Regions from separate parts of the Amycolatopsis sp. NPDC051758 genome, predicted to be linked through region 2. Evidence: predicted binding sites of a transcription regulator. Region 2 holds the regulator's gene; the other holds the start of a gene.
What was found. Region 2 encodes HspR, which represses chaperone genes until heat shock. Its sites were predicted from a motif close to ANNTTGAGTNNNNNNNACTCAANNT; they were not measured.
Positions count from the first base shown of each region.

Region 1: lon (endopeptidase La) is a predicted target of HspR. The motif match lies at 5,706-5,730, and genes of this name have one in related genera.

Region 1 is NZ_JBITCJ010000001.1:606,023-614,775, forward strand. It holds gene ACIA5G_RS03190 (sialidase family protein) at 1-575, opposite strand, end outside; gene ACIA5G_RS03195 (hypothetical protein) at 764-1,420, shown strand; gene ACIA5G_RS03200 (YajQ family cyclic di-GMP-binding protein) at 1,751-2,242, opposite strand; tRNA gene ACIA5G_RS03205 (tRNA-Tyr) at 2,370-2,452, shown strand; gene ACIA5G_RS03210 (HNH endonuclease) at 2,475-3,206, opposite strand; gene lon (endopeptidase La) at 3,286-5,691, opposite strand; gene ACIA5G_RS03220 (SAM-dependent methyltransferase) at 5,792-6,640, opposite strand; gene ACIA5G_RS03225 (SAM-dependent methyltransferase) at 6,637-7,491, opposite strand; gene ACIA5G_RS03230 (GNAT family N-acetyltransferase) at 7,564-8,502, opposite strand; gene ACIA5G_RS03235 (putative bifunctional diguanylate cyclase/phosphodiesterase) at 8,740-8,753, shown strand, end outside.
Region 2 is NZ_JBITCJ010000001.1:1,556,224-1,564,976, forward strand. It holds gene ACIA5G_RS08115 (globin domain-containing protein) at 1-850, shown strand, start outside; gene ACIA5G_RS08120 (globin domain-containing protein) at 1,200-2,303, shown strand; gene ACIA5G_RS08125 (dienelactone hydrolase family protein) at 2,323-3,039, shown strand; gene ACIA5G_RS08130 (lytic polysaccharide monooxygenase) at 3,185-3,940, shown strand; gene ACIA5G_RS08135 (DUF305 domain-containing protein) at 3,937-4,476, shown strand; gene ACIA5G_RS08140 (heat shock protein transcriptional repressor HspR) at 4,534-4,959, opposite strand; gene dnaJ (molecular chaperone DnaJ) at 4,965-6,140, opposite strand; gene grpE (nucleotide exchange factor GrpE) at 6,177-6,884, opposite strand; gene dnaK (molecular chaperone DnaK) at 6,881-8,752, opposite strand.

The DNA of each region.
Region 1 (8,753 bases), 950 kb from region 2:
GCGACGCGGTTGAGCACCTGCGCGTACTTCGGCGCCTGCGTCTCGTCGGCGTAGTGCAGCCAGAGCGTGCCGCCGGCGTCGACGGTGAACTCGGGCTCCCAGATGCCGTCGATGTTGTGCGACCGCGCGGCCTCGGCCAGGAAGCTCCACGAGCGGCCGCCGTCCTTGCTGGCCCAGACCCGGATCCCGACCCGCCGCTGCGCCCCGCCGTCCTGCCGGTAGGACGCGGCCCACAGCAGCGTGCCGGCCCGCAGCTTCCCGACCCGCTTCGGCAGTTCGTAGGCGGTGCCGCAGCACATGCCGTACCGGCCGTCGGGGTCGCGGACCTCGCCGATCTTGTGGAACGACTCGCCTTCGTCGGTGCTCTCCAGCACCGGCGCGAACTTGCCGCCGGCGTCCTCGCTGGTCAGCATGGCGATGATGCGCCCGCGCCCGATGACCGAGTGTTCGAGGCGGAGCAGGCGCGCGTAGGAGCCGTAGCCGGGCACGAGCTGTTTGCGCTCGGCCGCGCTCGCGGGCGTCAAAAGCGCCGCCAAGAGGACCAGCGGGAGTACGAAGACGAGCAAGCGGCGCATCCGGAGCCTCTCCATGCAGTGACCGCGCGATTACAACACGCTCACCGGGTCCACCATGGACAGTCACACGGCCCGTTCCCGCGTTCGAGGGGTTTGTGGGCGCGAACGGGTGACCAATCACTCATGGCGACCGGTAACGCTCCGGCAGAGCGAGTCGAAAGATCACCTGAGGGTCTTGAGGGGGAACGATGAAATTCCGGCTGACTTGTGTGCTCGTCCTCGTGGCGGCTTCCGCATGCGCACCGCCTGTCGGGTACGGCTCGATCGTGGCAGCGTCCACGTCCGCCGACGTGCCGACGTCGACCGCGGCTCCGGCCCCGCGCGAGGTGCCGACCGAGACGCACACGGGCAAGGGAAGCGGCGAGTTCGTGACGAGCTGGCCGGCCGACCAGCTGGGCTTCTTCACGTTCGACTGCCCGAAGTGCACCGGCAACGTGATCATCGACACGGACAGCGGCGAGCACGGCCTGGTCAACGCAATCGGCGCGTACAAGGGGACAACGTGGCTGAACACGTACCCCGACCAGCCGGTAAAGCACGTGACGATCCACGCCGATGCGGCCTGGACGGCAACGATCGCGGACCAGCGAAGCCTGCCCTTGGCGGCGGCAGGTGCGGCGTCGTCGGGCAAGGGCGACGCGGTGCTGCGCCTGCCGGAGGGGGTGGCTCACGTGCAGCTGACGGCGAAGACCCGCGGGAACATCGCACTGTGGATGATGTCCCCGGAGAAGCGCGACCTGCTGCTCAACCAGATCGGCGACGTACAGGTGGAGCGAGACGTGCGCGGGCCGGCGTACCTGAAGGTGGATGGGTATGAGGCGACCTGGACGCTGACCCCGTCCTGACCCGGCTTTTCACTTGCCCCAACGGTCCACACCGAACCAGTGGGTGGCCCCTCGGCATCTCGTCGACCTGGCAAAGCCCGATCACGCCGGGTCAAGGGGGCACATCCACGCGAAGGTGACGAAGCGACAAAACCGCCCCCTTGACGCGGCGTGATAGCCCTCCGGGAGGTCGACGAGATGCCGCTCGGCCACCCACGAACGCAAGGCACGAGCCCCGCCGGCCATCTCGGAGACCTGCCCGTCCGGCGAGGACATCTTTTATCCCCGGCAGACGCCAGGCCGCACCCACGGGCGTCCGAACCCGGACACCCGCAGGTCAACCAGGCTGCATCACCGATAGTTCGTGAACTGCAGCGCGATCTCGAAGTCCTTGCCCTTCAGAAGGGCGATGACATCCTGCAGCTGGTCCTTCTTCTTGCCCGAAACCCGCAGCTGATCACCCTGGATCTGAGCCTGAACACCCTTAGGCCCCTCATCCCGGATGAACTTGGCGATCTGCTTCGCCTTGTCCGACGCGATGCCCTGGAGGATCTTGCCGCCGATCTTGTAGATCTTGCCCGAGAGGGCCGGCTCGTCCGCTTCGAACGCCTTCAGGGAGATGCTGCGCTTGATCAGCTTCTCCTTGAACACCTCGACCGCGGCCAGCGCGCGCTCTTCGGTCTCGGACTCGATCGCGATCGCCTCCTCGCCGGACCAGTTGATCGTCGTGCCCGTGCCGCGGAAGTCGAACCGGGTGCCCAGCTCCTTGCTCGCCTGGTTCAGCGCGTTGTCCACCTCCTGGCGGTCGACCTTGCTCACGACGTCGAAAGAGGGATCCGCCACGTGTCCTCACACCTCGTACTCGCTTGTCAGGGGCACCCAGCCTAGCCCCCACCGGGGGACGGGTATCCCGGTTGACCCCCGCGTGGAGGGGTTGGGTAAGCTTCTCCCCGGCCGGTACGCCGGTCATGGCGGGTTACCCGAGTGGCCAAAGGGGACTGGCTGTAAACCAGTTGGCTTACGCCTACGGGGGTTCGAATCCCTCACCCGCCACACTTAAGACCCCGTGACTTGTTCAGGTCGCGGGGTCTTTGTGTTCGGCAACCAGGTGATGCAGCTCTGCCACCGATAGCCACGGCGTTTTGCGGTGGATCATCCGATGGCAGTTGGAACAAAGCAGGACCAGGTTGTCGAGTTTCGTCACGGTCGGACCCGAGTGGCTGAGTGGCGTCGCGTGGTGGCACTCGATGTAGTCACGGCCGTGGTTGCCGTAGGTGGCCTCGAAGTCGAACTCGCAGGCTTCGCAGCTGACCCTTCCACGCTGCTTGCGGGACTGCGCGATCTTCTTGGCGCGCAGCTTCGGATTTCGTTCACGAATGAGGTGCAGCCGCTGGAGGATGCGGCCCTCATGGGCAGCGGCGCCCTCGAGGTCCAGGTCGAGGTCCGGAGGCTCGCCATGGAACAGCTCAGGGGAAAGCTCGACTGCTGCCCTGATGGCGTTGGCCGCGTCAGCCATTTCCCCGGGCGCAGTCATGAACGCGTCGACCACTTGCCGGTCGACCTTCCCACCGCGCGTCGGTTTTCCGGTGTAACTGGGATGGATCGTGGCGAGGTCTGCCGTCTTTCGCGCGACGCCGTTTGCATTGCGGAACTTCTCGTCCCGCGTCTCCAGCGGGTGAATGGGCAGCCGTTGCAGGAGGTCGGAGAGCTCGACGACTCTGGGATCGTTGGGCCTGAGCGAACCCCAGCCAGTGCGTGCCACCAGGTCGCAAGCGAGAACGCTTTCGTCCCAAGTCCAGTCAGGCATGTCTGCACGTTAGCCGCTCGGGCACGGCGAAGGCCCCCATTCGCGGGAGAATGGGGGCCTTCGGTGGCGGCGCTCGGGGTTACGCCGCCTGGGAAACCGGCGTTGAAGCCGGGGTCAAAGCGAGCTCCAGGACCTCGCGGACATTGGCCACCGCGTGGACCTCCAGCTGGGACAGCACCTCGGCCGGGACGTCGTCGAGGTCCGGCTCGTTGCGCTGCGGGATGATCACCGTCTTCATCCCCGCCCGGTGGGCCGCCAGCAGTTTCTGCTTGACGCCGCCGATCGGGAGCACGCGGCCGGTCAGGGACACCTCGCCCGTCATCGCGACGTCCGCCCGGACCACGCGGCCCGAGAGCAGCGATGCCAGCGCCGTGGTCATCGTGACACCCGCGGACGGGCCGTCCTTCGGGACCGCGCCCGCCGGGACGTGGACGTGGATGCCGCGCTCGCGCAGGTCGCCCACCGGCAGCTCCAGCTCCGCGCCGTGCGAACGCAGGTAGGACAGCGCGATCTGCACCGACTCCTTCATCACGTCGCCGAGCTGGCCGGTCAGCTGCAGCCCGGACGCGCCGGACTCCTTGTCCGCCAGCGACGCCTCGATGTAGAGGACGTCACCACCGGCACCGGTCACCGCCAGGCCCGTCGCCACGCCCGGGGTCGCCGTGCGCTGGGTCGACGCCGGGAGGGACGACTCCGGCAGGTGCCGCGGGCGGCCGAGGTAGGTCTCCAAAGCGGCGGCGTCAACGGAAAGGGGCAGGGACACCTCATCCAGCGCCACCTTGGTCGCGATCTTCCGCAGCACCTTCGCGATCGTCCGGTTCGCGTCGCGCACGCCCGCCTCGCGGGTGTACTCGGCGGCGATCCGGCTGAACGCCGAGTCCGTCAGAACCACGTCCGAAGCGCCCAGGCCGGCGCGCTCCAGCTCGCGGGGGAGCAGGTGGTCGCGGGCGATGGTGACCTTCTCGTGCTCGGTGTAGCCGTCCAGCGTGACGAGCTCCATGCGGTCCAGCAGCGGGCCGGGGATGGTCTCGAGCGCGTTGGCCGTCGCCAGGAACACGACGTCGGACAGGTCCAGCTCGACCTCGAGGTAGTGGTCGCGGAACGTGTGGTTCTGCTCCGGGTCCAGCACTTCGAGCAGCGCCGCGGTCGGGTCGCCGCGGTAGTCGGCGCCGACCTTGTCGATCTCGTCGAGCAGCACGACCGGGTTCATCGAGCCGGCTTCCTTGATGGCGCGGACGATCCGGCCGGGCAGCGCGCCGACGTACGTGCGGCGGTGACCGCGGATCTCCGCCTCGTCGCGGATGCCGCCGAGGGCGACCCGGACGAACTTGCGGCCCATGGCCTTCGCGACGGACTCACCGAGCGACGTCTTGCCGACTCCGGGAGGGCCCGCGAGGGCGAGCACCGCGCCGGAGCGACGTCCGCCGACCGGGCCGAGACCCGACTCGGCACGACGCTTGCGCACGGCCAAGTACTCGATGATGCGTTCCTTGACGTCGTCCAGGCCCGCGTGGTCGGCGTCCAAGACAGCCCGCGCCGCCGCGATGTCGTAGCTGTCCTCGGTGCGCTCGTTCCAGGGCAGCTCCAGGACGGTGTCCAGCCAGGTGCGGATCCAGCCGCCCTCGGGGGACTGCTCGGACGTGCGGTCCAGCTTGTCCACCTCGGCCAGCGCGGCCTTCTTCACGGCGTCGGGCAGCTCGGCGCCTTCGACGCGGGCGCGGTAGTCCGTGTCGTCGGTGCTGCCGTCGAGCTCGCCCAGTTCCTTGCGGATGGCCTCGAGCTGGCGGCGCAGCAGGAACTCCTTCTGCTGCTTCTCCATACCCTCGGCGACGTCCTTGCGGATCGTGTCGGTCACCTCGAGCTCGGCCAGGTGCTCCTTGCTCCACTCGAGCGCCTTCTCCAGGCGTGCGCTGACGTCCAGCGTCGTGAGCAGCTCGAGCTTCTGGTCGGTGTCGAGGTACGGCGCGTTGCCGGACAGGTCGGCGATCGCGGAGGCGTCCTCGACCTGCTGGACGGCGTCGATCAGCTGCCAGCCGCCGCGCTGCTGGAGGATCGACATGACCACGGCCTTGTACTCGGACGCGAGCTGGGCGGTCCGGTCGTCCGTGGTCTCGGTGGTGTCTTCGGCGTGCACCCAGCGGGCGGCGCCGGGTCCGTCGGCGATCCGGCCGACGAGCGCGCGGGTGGTGCCGCGCAGCAGGACGGCGGCCTTGCCACCGGGCACGCGCCCGATGCGCTCGACGGTCGCGACGGTGCCGTACTCGGCGTACTCACCGTGGACGCGCGGCACGATCAGGACCTCGGCCTTGGTGGCGCCGGCGGTCGACCGGATGCCGGGGAAGGACGCCTGGCTCGGCGTGTTGGCCTGGGCGGACTCCACCGCGGCCCGCGTCTCGGTGTCGGTGAGGTCGAGCGGGACGACCATGCCCGGCAGCACGACGTCGTCATCGAGCGGGAGCACGGGCAGGAGGCGGGTGTCGGACATGTGCACTCCTCGGGTAGTTGAGTCTGCCTAGCTCAACTCTCCGATAGGCGTGTTTGTTTCCGATGGTGCGTTCGCCCACAGCGATCAGGGAAAGCGCAGGTCAGCGCGCTGGCCGGCGGGCGACGGCGCACCACGCGAACGGCCGGGTCTCGAAATCCAGGACCGTCGGACGCTCGTCGGGACGCCAGTCCGGCAGCGACGTCATCCCCGGCGGCAGCAACGGCCAGCCGCCGAACCAGGGGAGCAGCTCGTCGGCCGAGCGCAGCCACGCGGGGTTCGACGTGTCGCGGTAGGCCTCGATGAACCGGTGCACCTCGGCCGCGCGGTCCGGCGGCGCGTCGTCGCGGCACGTGCCGTGCGTCAGCGCCAGCCAGCTGCCGGGCGCCAGCTTCGAGCGGTACTCGGCCATCAGCCCCGCCGGGTCGTCGGACGGGCCGACGAAGTGCATCACCGTGATCATCAGCAGGCACACCGGCCGCGACCAGTCGATCAGCGCCGTCGTCACGTCGTCGGCGAAGATCGCGGCGGGCCGGCGGATGTCCTTCTCCACCAGGCCCGCCCAGTCCGACGCGCCTTCCTTCTCCAGGATCAGCCGCGAATGCGCCGCCGCGACCGGCTCGTAGTCGACGTACACCACCGACGCCCGCTCACCGTCGGGCAGCAGGTCGCGGACGATCTCGTGCACGTTCCCCGCGGTCGGCACGCCGGAGCCGAGGTCGACGAACTGGCGGACACCGGCGTCCATCGCCGCCGTCACCACCCGGTTCATGAACGCGCGGTTCTGCCGCGAGATCGGCCGGATCAGCGGCCACACCTTCTCCACGCGGCGGCCGAACTCGCGGTCGACCGCCCAGTGGTGGTTCCCGCCGAGGTACCAGTCGTAGACGCGCGCCGCGGACGGCTTTTCGATGTCCACCCCGGCCGGGGCGATCGGCGCGCCTTCGCTCATGCGCCGGGCTTCTCCGCGATGCCGCACCACGCGTACGGGCGGGCTTCGGCTTCCAGCGCGTTCAGCTTCCGGTCGGGCCGCCAGTCCGGCAGGTGCACGATGCCCGGTTCGAGCAGTGGCCAGTCACCGAACAGCGGCAGGATCTCGTCGCGGTCGCGCAGCCACACCGGATTGCTCGTCTTCCGGTACTGCTCGACGAACCAGCGCAGCCCCGCCAGGGCCTCGCCGGTCCCGTCACCCTCGCTCATCTGCGAGATCGCCAGCCAGCTCCCGGGCGCGAGCTTGTCCCGGTACGCCTTGAGGATGCCTTCGGGGTCGTCGTCCGGCCCGACGAAGTGCAGCACCGCCATCATCATCAGGCAGACGGGCTGCGAAAAGTCGATGAGCCGCTTCGTCTCTTCGGCGCGCAGCACGGCCTTCGCGTCCCGCATGTCGGCCTGGACGATGCCGGCCCAGTCCGTCGCCGCCTCCTCTTCGAGGATCAGCGTCGCGTGGGCGACGGCGACCGGCTCGTAGTCGACGTAGACGACGGTCGCGTCGTGGTCGTCGGGCAGCTCCGCCTCGACGACCTCGTGCACGTTCCCGGCCGTCGGGACGCCGGAGCCGAGGTCGACGAACTGCCGGATCCCGGCCCGCAGCGCCGCCCGCACCGCGCGGTTCATGAACTCGCGGTTCTGCTTCGACCCGGGGCGCACCAGCGGCCACTGCTGTTCCATGCGCCGCCCGAACTCGCGGTCCACCGCCCAGTTCTGGGTGCCGCCCAGGTACCAGTCGTAGATCCGGGCCGCCGACGGCTTCTCGGTGTCGACGCCCTCCGGCGCTCTGGGTGCGGAATCCCGCTGCTCGGTCACTGTGCTCCCCATCCCCTCACGGCTCGGGACCAGCCTATAAGGGCGGAGCGCACCCGGTAATCCGCCAGTGGCTCACCGAACGGCTGGGCGACGCTGCCAGTACGTCCACAGCGGGCGGTACCCCTGCGCGTACCAGAACGGCGTCGACAGCGGGTTCGCCGCGGCGTGGTGCAGGAGGACGACGTCGGCGCCCTCCTCGTCGAGGACGTGGTGGGCGTGGATGGCCAGCGCGGTGCCGACACCGGACGACCGCGCCTCCTTGGCGACGGCCAGCGACGACAGGTAGCCGACGCGGCCCGCCGAGACGCGGTCGCTGATCCACCCGGTCTCGCCCGGGTGCTGGACGTTCACCATGCCGAGCGGACGGCCGTACAGCTCGGCGATCCACAGCGGCGGCTCCGGGCGGTCCAGCTGTTCGGCCAGGTCCTTGGCCATGATGTCCTCGACACCCTTGCGCAGGTTGACCGTGCCGTACTGCGCGTCGAAGGAGTGCAGCTCGAGACCCAGCGAGACGACGGTTTCGAGGTCGCCGGGCGCGGCGCGGCGGATCTTGACACCGGGGGTGCCGCGCGGGCCGGCCGGGACCATCCGGTCGGCCGGGCGGACGGCGATCACGCGCAGCGGCGCGAAGCCGTGGTGCAGCATTTCGCGCGTGCCGGCGGCATCCCGGCTCGCGCGGGGGACGATCGCCGCGGTCTCGGTGTCGCCGCGCTCGGCGACCGCGCGCAGATGTTCATCCCATCGGGTGAGGAGGGCGTCGAGGGCGCCCGCCGGCTGCGGGCCGGCCAGCTGGAGGTCCAGCCGGTGCTCGGTGAGCGCGCGCCACGGCGCGTTCGGGGCGTCCTGGTCGACCTGGATGCGCGAGGCGAGGCCGGACGCGGCCGAGTCGGCCGTCGCCACCTCCAGCACCACGGCACTTTCGGCCGCTTCGAAGGGAGAGGAACCGGGGAGCAGGGGATCCACCGCCGCGAGCCGCGCCGCGTGGTCGGTGGCAATCACGTCGCTGTGCATGGGCACATTCAATCGCTACCCGGACTGTCGTGCGCATGGAACCGCCATCGGTTCTTCCCCCCGATGTTTCACCCCTTGGTCCACGCAGGTCAGCGCCGTCGGGGCATTGTTAACCCTGGGGTGATCTCCTACTGTCTCGAAAGGGACACGGGTACGCCCTCCGGGGTACGGTATGGCCCTTGTCCACACCCGAAGTCACGGATCACCACCGGTGGACAAGCTGGGAGGGAAGGTCGGATGCCGGACACCAA
Region 2 (8,753 bases):
GCACTACGAAGCCGTCGGCACCGCGCTGCTGGCGTCCCTGAAGAACCACCTCGGCCGTGAGTGGACACCCCAGGTCGAGCGCGCGTGGGCCGAGGCGTTCACCATCGCCGCGCGGGCCATGCAGGACGCCGCCGCGGCCGACCAGAACCCGCCGTCGTGGCACGCCACCGTGGTCGAGCACCGGCGGCTGACCTGGGACCTCGCCCTGGTCAGGCTGGTGCCGGACCAGCTGGTGCCCTACCACCCCGGCCAGTACATGAGCGTCGAAGTGCCGCAGCGGCCCCGGCTGTGGCGCTACCTCTCGCCGGCGAACGCGCCGCGCGAAGACGGCGGCATCGAGTTCCACGTCCGCGCGGTCGACGGCGGCTGGGTCTCCCGCGCCATCGTCAGCCACACCCAGCCCGGCGACGTCTGGCGGCTCGGCCCGCCGCTGGGCCGGCTGCGGGTCGACCGGGAGCGGTCACGGGGCGTGCTGATGGTCGGCGGCGGCACCGGGGTCGCGCCGCTGCGGTCGATCCTCGACCACCTCGCGCTCTGGGGTGAGAACCCGAAAGTGCACCTGTTCTACGGCGGGCCGTCCCGCGAGGACCTCTACGACCTCGAAGAACTGCGCGGGCTCGCGTCCACCAACCCGTGGCTGTCCATCACGCCGGTGGTGGAGCGCGGGGGTGAGGTCCCCGGGTTCGAGCCGGGCACGCTGGCCGACGCGGTCACCCGGTACGGCTCCTGGCCGAACCACGACATCCTGGTGGCCGGCTCGCCGGCGATGATCCGCGCGACGGTGTCGCGCATGCTGGTGGCGGGCAGCGCGCTGGACCAGATCCAGTACGACCCGTTCACGATCGACTAGTTCCCGAAATCGCGATGCACCCGTCCGCCGAATAGTCGCGCGGACACGGACAATTGTTACGGCGCTCGGTTAATCCATCCGGATGATCATTTTTACGCAGCGCCAGACGGGGTTGACCGCGCGTGGTGAAATTGCTCCGTTCGAGCGGGAACGCGCGTAATCACGCGCATCTGCACGGGAATGCGCCTACAGTCGGAAACCCTCGGGGGCGGCACGTGACAGATGCCGCAGGCATGGCGTGGAAAATCCTTTGCACGACTGGAGATCACCGTTCCCGATGAGTGCTGAATCCGTGAAGATCTTCACACCACCCAAGACCGTTCCGGTTTCGGCAGTGGAAGGTCGCGAGATGGCCCGGCTGATCCGTGAAAGTTTTGCGGCGGTCGAGGCGAAAGCCGACGAACTGGCGCAGTACTTCTACGGCGCGTTGTTCGTGGTCGCCCCCGATTGCCGAGATCTTTTCCCGGTCACCATGACGACACAGCGGAGCAGGTTGCTCCGCGCGCTCGTGTACGTCGTGCAGATGGTCGACCGGCCCGACGAGCTGGTCACCTTTCTCGGCCAGCTGGGCCGCGACCACCGCAAGTTCGCCGTCGTCTCCCGGCACTACGACGCCGTCGGCATCGCGCTGCTCGCGGCCCTGAAACGGTTCCTCAAGGAGAAGTGGACCCACGAGGTCGAATCCGCCTGGACCACGGCGTACGGCATCATCGCCAAGACCATGCGCGAGGCCGCCCAGGCGGAGACCGGGCCCGCGTCGTGGGCGGCGACCGTCCTCGAGCACCGCAAGCTCAACCGCGACGTCGCCCTGGTACGCGTTCAGACCGAGGGCCTGCTCCCGTACCGCGCCGGCAGCTACGTGAGCGTCGAGGTGCCGCAGCGCCCCCGCCTGTGGCGGTACCTCTCGCCGGCGGGCGCCCCGCGCGGTGACGGTCAGATGAGCTTCCACATCCGCACGGTGCCCGGCGGCTGGGTCAGCGGCAGCATCGTCAACCACACCAAACCGGGCGACGTCTGGCGCCTCGGCCCGGCGATGGGCAACCTCTTCGTCCGGCCGACGACCACCCGCCGGCGGCTCCTGATGATCGCCGGCGGCACCGGCGTCACCCCGTTCGTGTCGATCCTCGACGACCTGGCGCACTGGAAGCGGAACCCGCCGGTCCACCTCTTCTTCGGCGGCCGAAGACCGGAAGACCTCTACGCGCTGGAAGAGCTGCGGCGGATCTCCGCGGTGTCGAAGTGGCTGACGGTCACCCCGGTCACCGAGGAGGGCGCGCTGGCCGGTGGGGACCGCGGCACGCTCGCGCACGCGGTGACCCAGCGCGGCACGTGGAAGAACCACGACGTCCTGGTGTCCGGTTCACCGCCGATGATCCAGGCGACCATCGCGAAGCTGCTGGCCGCCGGCGTCGACCTCGAACGCATCTCCTACGACCCGTTCACCTTGGACTGAACGCGCTATCGTCGCCGATATGGAGACGACTATTCCGGTTTCGGACGGCACCATCGGCGGCTACCTGGCGGAGCCCGCCGGCGCGGGCCCGCACCCCGGCGTGGTGCTCATCCACGACGCGTTCGGGCTGAGCCAGGACACCAAGAACATCACCGACCGGTTCGCCGCCGAGGGGTACCTCGCGCTCAGCCCGGACCTGTACTCCCGTGGCGGCATGCGCCGCTGCGTGCGCCGGGTGTTCTCGGACATGTTCGCGAACCAGGGCCGGACGTTCGACGACATCGAGGCGTCACGCGCGCTCCTGGCCGGCCGCCCGGACAGCTCGGGCCGGATCGGCATCGCCGGGTTCTGCATGGGCGGTGGCTTTGCGCTCGTCGCGGCGTCACGCGGGTTCGAGGCGTCCGCGCCGTACTACGGGCAGCTGCCGAAGAACCTGTCGGTGCTGGACGACGCCTGCCCGGTGGTCGCCAGCTTCGGCAAAAAGGACTTCTCGCTGCGCGGCGCCGCGGCGAAGCTCGAGACGGCGCTCACCGAGCGCGACATCCCGCACGACGTCAAGGAGTACCCGGGCGCGAGCCACGGGTTCGCGAACAAGGTCGACGTCGCGCCGCCGCTGAACCTGCTGCTCAAGGTGGTTGGGTTCACCTACCACCACGAAGCGTCGGAAGACGCTTGGGGCCGGGTGACGTCTTTCTTCGGCGAACACCTGCAGCAACCGGCCCGACCTTCGCACTGAGCCGAGCGGGCTATCGAAGTCGCCGGATGGCTGTAGTTCGTTGACCGTTGTGCCCGATTCACCTTATGGTCTAGACCACATCTTCCCCGGATGTGCTCGTTCGTCCTCCCTCCGGAACGACGCTGTTCCCCCTCGAGGAGCCGAAATGACCTGGAAACGCAAGCTCTTCGCGGCCGCAGCCGGTGCGCTCCTCGCCCCGGTGCTGGTCGTCGTCCTCCCCGCCACCTCCGCGAGTGCCCACGGGTACGTCTCGGACCCACCCAGCCGGCAGGCCAACTGCAAGGCCGGGAAGGTGCCGAACTGCGGGCAGATCGTCTACGAACCGCAGAGCGTCGAGGGCCCCAAGGGCCTGCGCAGCTGCAACGCCGGCCTCGGCCAGTTCGCCGAACTGGCCGACGAGTCGAAGCCGTGGCCGGCCAAGTCGGTCGGCACCACGGTGACCTTCAACTGGGTGTTCACCGCACGGCACGCGACCTCGAACTACGAGTACTACATCGGCAACACGCGCGTCGCGAACATCCCCGGCAACAACCAGCAGCCGCCGGCGACCGTGCAGCACACGGTGAACCTGGCCGGCTACTCGGGCCGGGTGAAGGTGCTGGCGATCTGGAACATCTCCGACACGGCCAACGCGTTCTACAGCTGCGTCGACCTCCAGATCGGTGGCGGTGGCACGCCGCCGCCGACCACCACCCCGCCCCCGACCACCACCCCGCCGCCCACCACGACCCCGCCCCCGACGACCACTCCGCCGCAGAGCGGGACCTGGGCCGCGGGCACGGCGTACAAGGCCGGTGACGTCGTGACCTACGGCGGCGCGAGCTACCGCTGCCTCCAGCCGCACACGGCGATCGCGGGCTGGGAGCCGCCGAACACCCCGGCCCTCTGGCAGCGTCAGTGAGGCTGCTCCTGGTCGTCGTCGCGCTGCTGCTGGCCGGATGCGGCAGCGGCGCGACGACGGCCGCCCCCACCTACAACGCGGCAGACGTGATGTTCCTGCAGATGCTGATCCCCCAGAACCAGCAGGGCATCGACGTCGTCCGGCTGGCGAAGGACCGCCCGCTGCCCGCGTCCCTGAAGGAGCTCGCGTCGGCGATCGAGGTGACGCAGCAGAGCGAGATCGACGACATGAAGCGCTGGCTGCGCGACTGGGGCCAACCCGAGACGATGGACATGGACCCGCATGCTCACGCGGGCCACGGCGGCATGAAGATGACGGCCCCGGACCTCGTCGGCGCGCTCAAAACCGCGAGTGACGCGGACTTCACCCGCAAGTTCCTGGACGTGCTGTCCGGCCAGCAACAAGGCGCGGTCGAGCTGGCCCAGGCCGAGAACGGCACCGGCGGCGGGGTCAACACCCAGGCCCGCGACCTGGCCCGCCGGGTCATCGAGTCACGCAGCGCCGAAGTCGGGCAACTGCTGAACTTCAAGGCCTGATCTCCCCATGCCGAAGGCCTCCCCGGTCACCCGGGGAGGCCTTCGGCGTTCAAAAACTCAGCGGCGCTTCGGCCGCCAGACGACCATCGCGGTCTGCTGGTTCAGCGGCACCAGGTCCCGGCGGTAGGACGCGTGCGCCGCCGCCGCGGCCTGTTCGCCGGCGAGGTACGCCGCGGCCAGTTCCTCGGTCAGCTCCTGCAGGCGGGCCCGCAGCGCGTCGACCTGGTTCTCCAGCTCGATGATGCGCTTGATGCCGGCGAGGTTGACACCGTCCTCTTGCGACAGTCGCTGGACTTCGCGCAGCAGCGCGATGTCCCGCATCGAGTAGCGCCGGCCGCCGCCGGACGTGCGACCGGGGGACACCAGTCCCTGCCGGTCGTACGTCCGCAACGTCTGCGCGTGCATCCCCGCGAGCTGGGCCGCCACCGAAATGACGAACACCGGGGTCTCTTCGTCCCCCTCCTGGGGAATCCCGCCGAACATCCCACTCACCTGCCTTCGAGCAGCTCAGTGATCTCGGGCCGGGGGTCGTGCCCGGCCATCGCCTCGGCGTACGCCTGCAGTGCTTCGCGCGCCTTGTCGTCCAGTTTGGCGGGAATCGCCGCGGTGAGGGTGACGAGCAGATCACCTTGTGAGCCGTCGCGCTTGGCGATGCCCTTGCCACGCACCCGCAGCACCCGGCCGCTCGCGGTGCCCGGCGGCACCTTGAGCGAGACCTTGCCTTCGAGGGTCGGCACCGTGATCGTGGTGCCGAGCGTGAGCTCGGTGAAGTCCACCGGCACGGAGATCGTCAGGTCGAGGCCCTTGCGCCCGAACAGCGGGTGCGGGGCCACGTGCACCCGGACGTACAGGTCGCCCGCCTGCGCGCCGCCCCGGCCCGGCTCGCCCTGGCCGGCCAGCCGGATCCGCTGGTCGTCGTCGACGCCCGACGGGATCCGGACGGTCAGCGTGCGGGTCCGCGTGCTGATGCCTTCGCCGCCGCACTCGGGGCACGGGTCGTCGATGATCTGCCCGCGACCCCGGCAGTCGCGGCATGGCTCCGAGAACGCGAACGCGCCCTGGCTGCGGCTGACCAGGCCCGACCCGGAACAGGTCGGGCAGGTCCGCGGCGAGGTGCCCGGCTTCGCGCCGTTGCCGCCGCACGTCGAACAGGTCGCCGGGCTCGACAGCCGCAGCGGCAGGGTCGCGCCCTTGACCGCCTCGGTGAAGTCGATCCGGACGTCGGTCTCGACGTCGGCGCCGCGCTGGGGCCGGTTGGCCGTCGCGCCCGCCGTCGTCCGGCCGCGGCCGAAGAGCCCGCCGAGGATGTCGCCGAGCCCGCCGAAGCCCTGCTGCTGACCGCCCGCGCCGGCCTGGCCGAAGATGTCGCCCATGTCGAAGCTGCCGCCACCGCCGCCACCGGGGAAGTTGAACCCGCCCCCGGAGCCGCCGAACAGCCGCCGCGCCTCGTCGTACTCCTTGCGCTTGCTCGCGTCGGAGAGCACGCCGTAAGCCTCGGAGACGGCCTTGAACTTCTGCTCCGCCTGCGCGTTGCCGGAGTTCGCGTCCGGGTGGTTCTCCTTGGCCAGCTTGCGGTAGGCCTTCTTGATCTCGTCGGCCGTGGCGTCGGAGGAGACGCCCAGTTCACGGTAGAAGTCCTTGCCGATCCATTCCCGCGCACTCATCGGGCGTCTCCTCCTCCCACTTGACCCGGATACTGCTTACTGCTGCTGGTCATGAAGTCCGCCGTCGAGTGGCAGCTCGCCACCGACGGGCGGGTCCACCGGGGCCGCGCCGGGCTCGTGGTCGGTCACGCCGACCAGCGCCGCCCGCAGCACGCGGTCCCCGAAGCGGTAACCGCGGCGCATGACCACGGTGACCGTCGGGCCCGCCACGTCCGGCGAGGTGTTGTGCTGCACGGCTTCGTGCACGCTCGGGTCGAAGGGCTCACCCTCGTTGCCGAACGACTCGAGGCCCGCGCGCTGCAGACCGCTGATCAGCTTGTCGCCGACCGCCTTGAACGCCCCGGTGAGGTCACCGTGCTGGTCGGCCCGCTCGAGGTCGTCGAGCAGCGGCAGCAGGTCGTTCACGACCGTGGCCTTCGCGCCGATCACGACCGCCTCGCGGTCACGCTCGACGCGCTTGCGGTAGTTGGCGTACTCCGCCTGCAGGCGCTGAAGATCGGCGGTGCGCTCGGCCAGCTCCTTCTCGACGTCGGAGAAGACCGACACCGAGTCGTCCACAATGGACTCGCCCAGCGAGGGGCCCGCGTGCTCCACGGGCGCGTCCTCCGGCTCCGGCGCGGCGTGGGCCGGACCGGGCGGGCGGACCTGCCCGGTCTGGGGGTCCACCCGCCGCCGATCCCGCACGACCACCGGCTCCTCGGGGCCGCGGCCCTGGTTCTCGGATTCGTCGTAGCTGTGGGTCACTTCTTTTCGTCCTCTTCGACGATCTCGGCGTCCACCACGTCATCGGCCTTGGCCTGGCCGCCGGCCGCACCGGCGTCGCCACCGGCGGCACCCGAGGCGCCGGCCGCACCCGCGGCCGCGTCGGCGTTCGCGTTGGCGTACAGGGCGGTGCCCAGCTCCTGCGAAACGGTGTTCAGCTTCTCGATCGACTCACGGATCTTCGCCGAGTCGGTGCCCTTGAGCGCCTCGTTCGACTCGTCGATCGCGGACTTGACCTTGGCCTTGAGGTCCTCGGGCAGCTTGTCGTCGTTGTCCTTGAGGAACTTCTCGGTCTGGTAGACCAGCGTCTCGGCCTGGTTGCGGGTCTCGGCCTCTTCGCGCCGGGTCTTGTCTTCCTCGGCGTGCGCCTCGGCGTCCTTGACCATCCGCTCGATGTCGTCCTTCGGCAGCGCGGAGCCGCCGGTGATCGTCATCGACTGCTCCTTGTTCGTGCCGAGGTCCTTGGCCAGGACGTGCACGATGCCGTTCGCGTCGATGTCGAAGGTGACCTCGATCTGCGGCACACCACGCGGGGCGGGCGGGAGACCGGTCAGCTCGAACATGCCGAGCTTCTTGTTGTGCGCGGCGATCTCGCGCTCACCCTGGAACACCTGGATCTGCACCGACGGCTGGTTGTCGTCCGCGGTGGAGAAGATCTCCGAGCGCTTGGTCGGGATCGTGGTGTTGCGCTCGATGAGCTTGGTGAACACACCACCCTTGGTCTCGATGCCCAGCGACAGCGGGGTGACGTCCAGCAGCAGGACGTCCTTGACCTCGCCCTTCAGGACACCGGCCTGCAGCGCCGCGCCGACCGCGACGACCTCGTCCGGGTTCACGCCCTTGTTCGGCTCGCGGCCGCCGGTCAGCTCCTTGACCAGGTCCGACACGGCCGGCATGCGGGTGGAACCACCGACGAGCACGACGTGGTCGATGTCGCCGACGGCGATGTTCGCGTCGCGGATCACGTTGTTGAACGGGTTCCGGGTGCGCTCGAGCAGGTCCGAGGTGATCTTCTGGAACTCGGCGCGCGAGAGCTGCTCGTCGAGGAACAGCGGGTTCTTGTCCGCGTCGACCGTGATGTAGGGCAGGTTGATGCCGGCCGAGTTCGAGCTGGACAGCTCGATCTTCGCCTTCTCCGCCGCCTCACGGATGCGCTGCAGCGCCATCTTGTCCTTGGTCAGGTCGATGCCGTTCGTGGCCTTGAACTTGTCGACCAGCCACTTGACGATGCGCTCGTCCCAGTCGTCACCACCGAGGTGGTTGTCACCGGAGGTCGCGCGGACCTCGACGACGCCTTCGCCGATCTCCAGCAGCGAGACGTCGAACGTGCCGCCACCGAGGTCGAAGACCAGGATGGTCTGTTCCTTCTCGCCCTTGTCCAGGCCGTACGCCAGCGCGGCGGCGGTCGGCTCGTTGACGATGCGGAGCACGTTCAGGCCGGCGATCTGGCCGGCTTCCTTGGTGGCCTGCCGCTGCGCGTCCTCGAAGTACGCCGGGACGGTGATCACCGCGTCGGTGATCGTCTCGCCCAGGTACGCCTCGGCGTCGCGCTTGAGCTTCATCAGCACGCGGGCGCTGATCTCCTGCGACGTGTAGTTCTTGCCGTCGATCTCGGTCTTCCAGTCGGTGCCGATGTGCCGCTTCACGGACCTGATGGTCCGGTCGACGTTCGTCACCGCCTGGTTCTTCGCCGGCTGACCGGTCAGCACTTCGCCGTTCTTGGCGAAGGCGACGATCGACGGGGTGGTCCGGGAGCCTTCAGAGTTGGCGATGACCGTCGGCTCGCCGCCCTCAAGGACGGCGACGACCGAGTTGGTCGTGCCGAGGTCGATGCCGACCGCTCGCGCCATG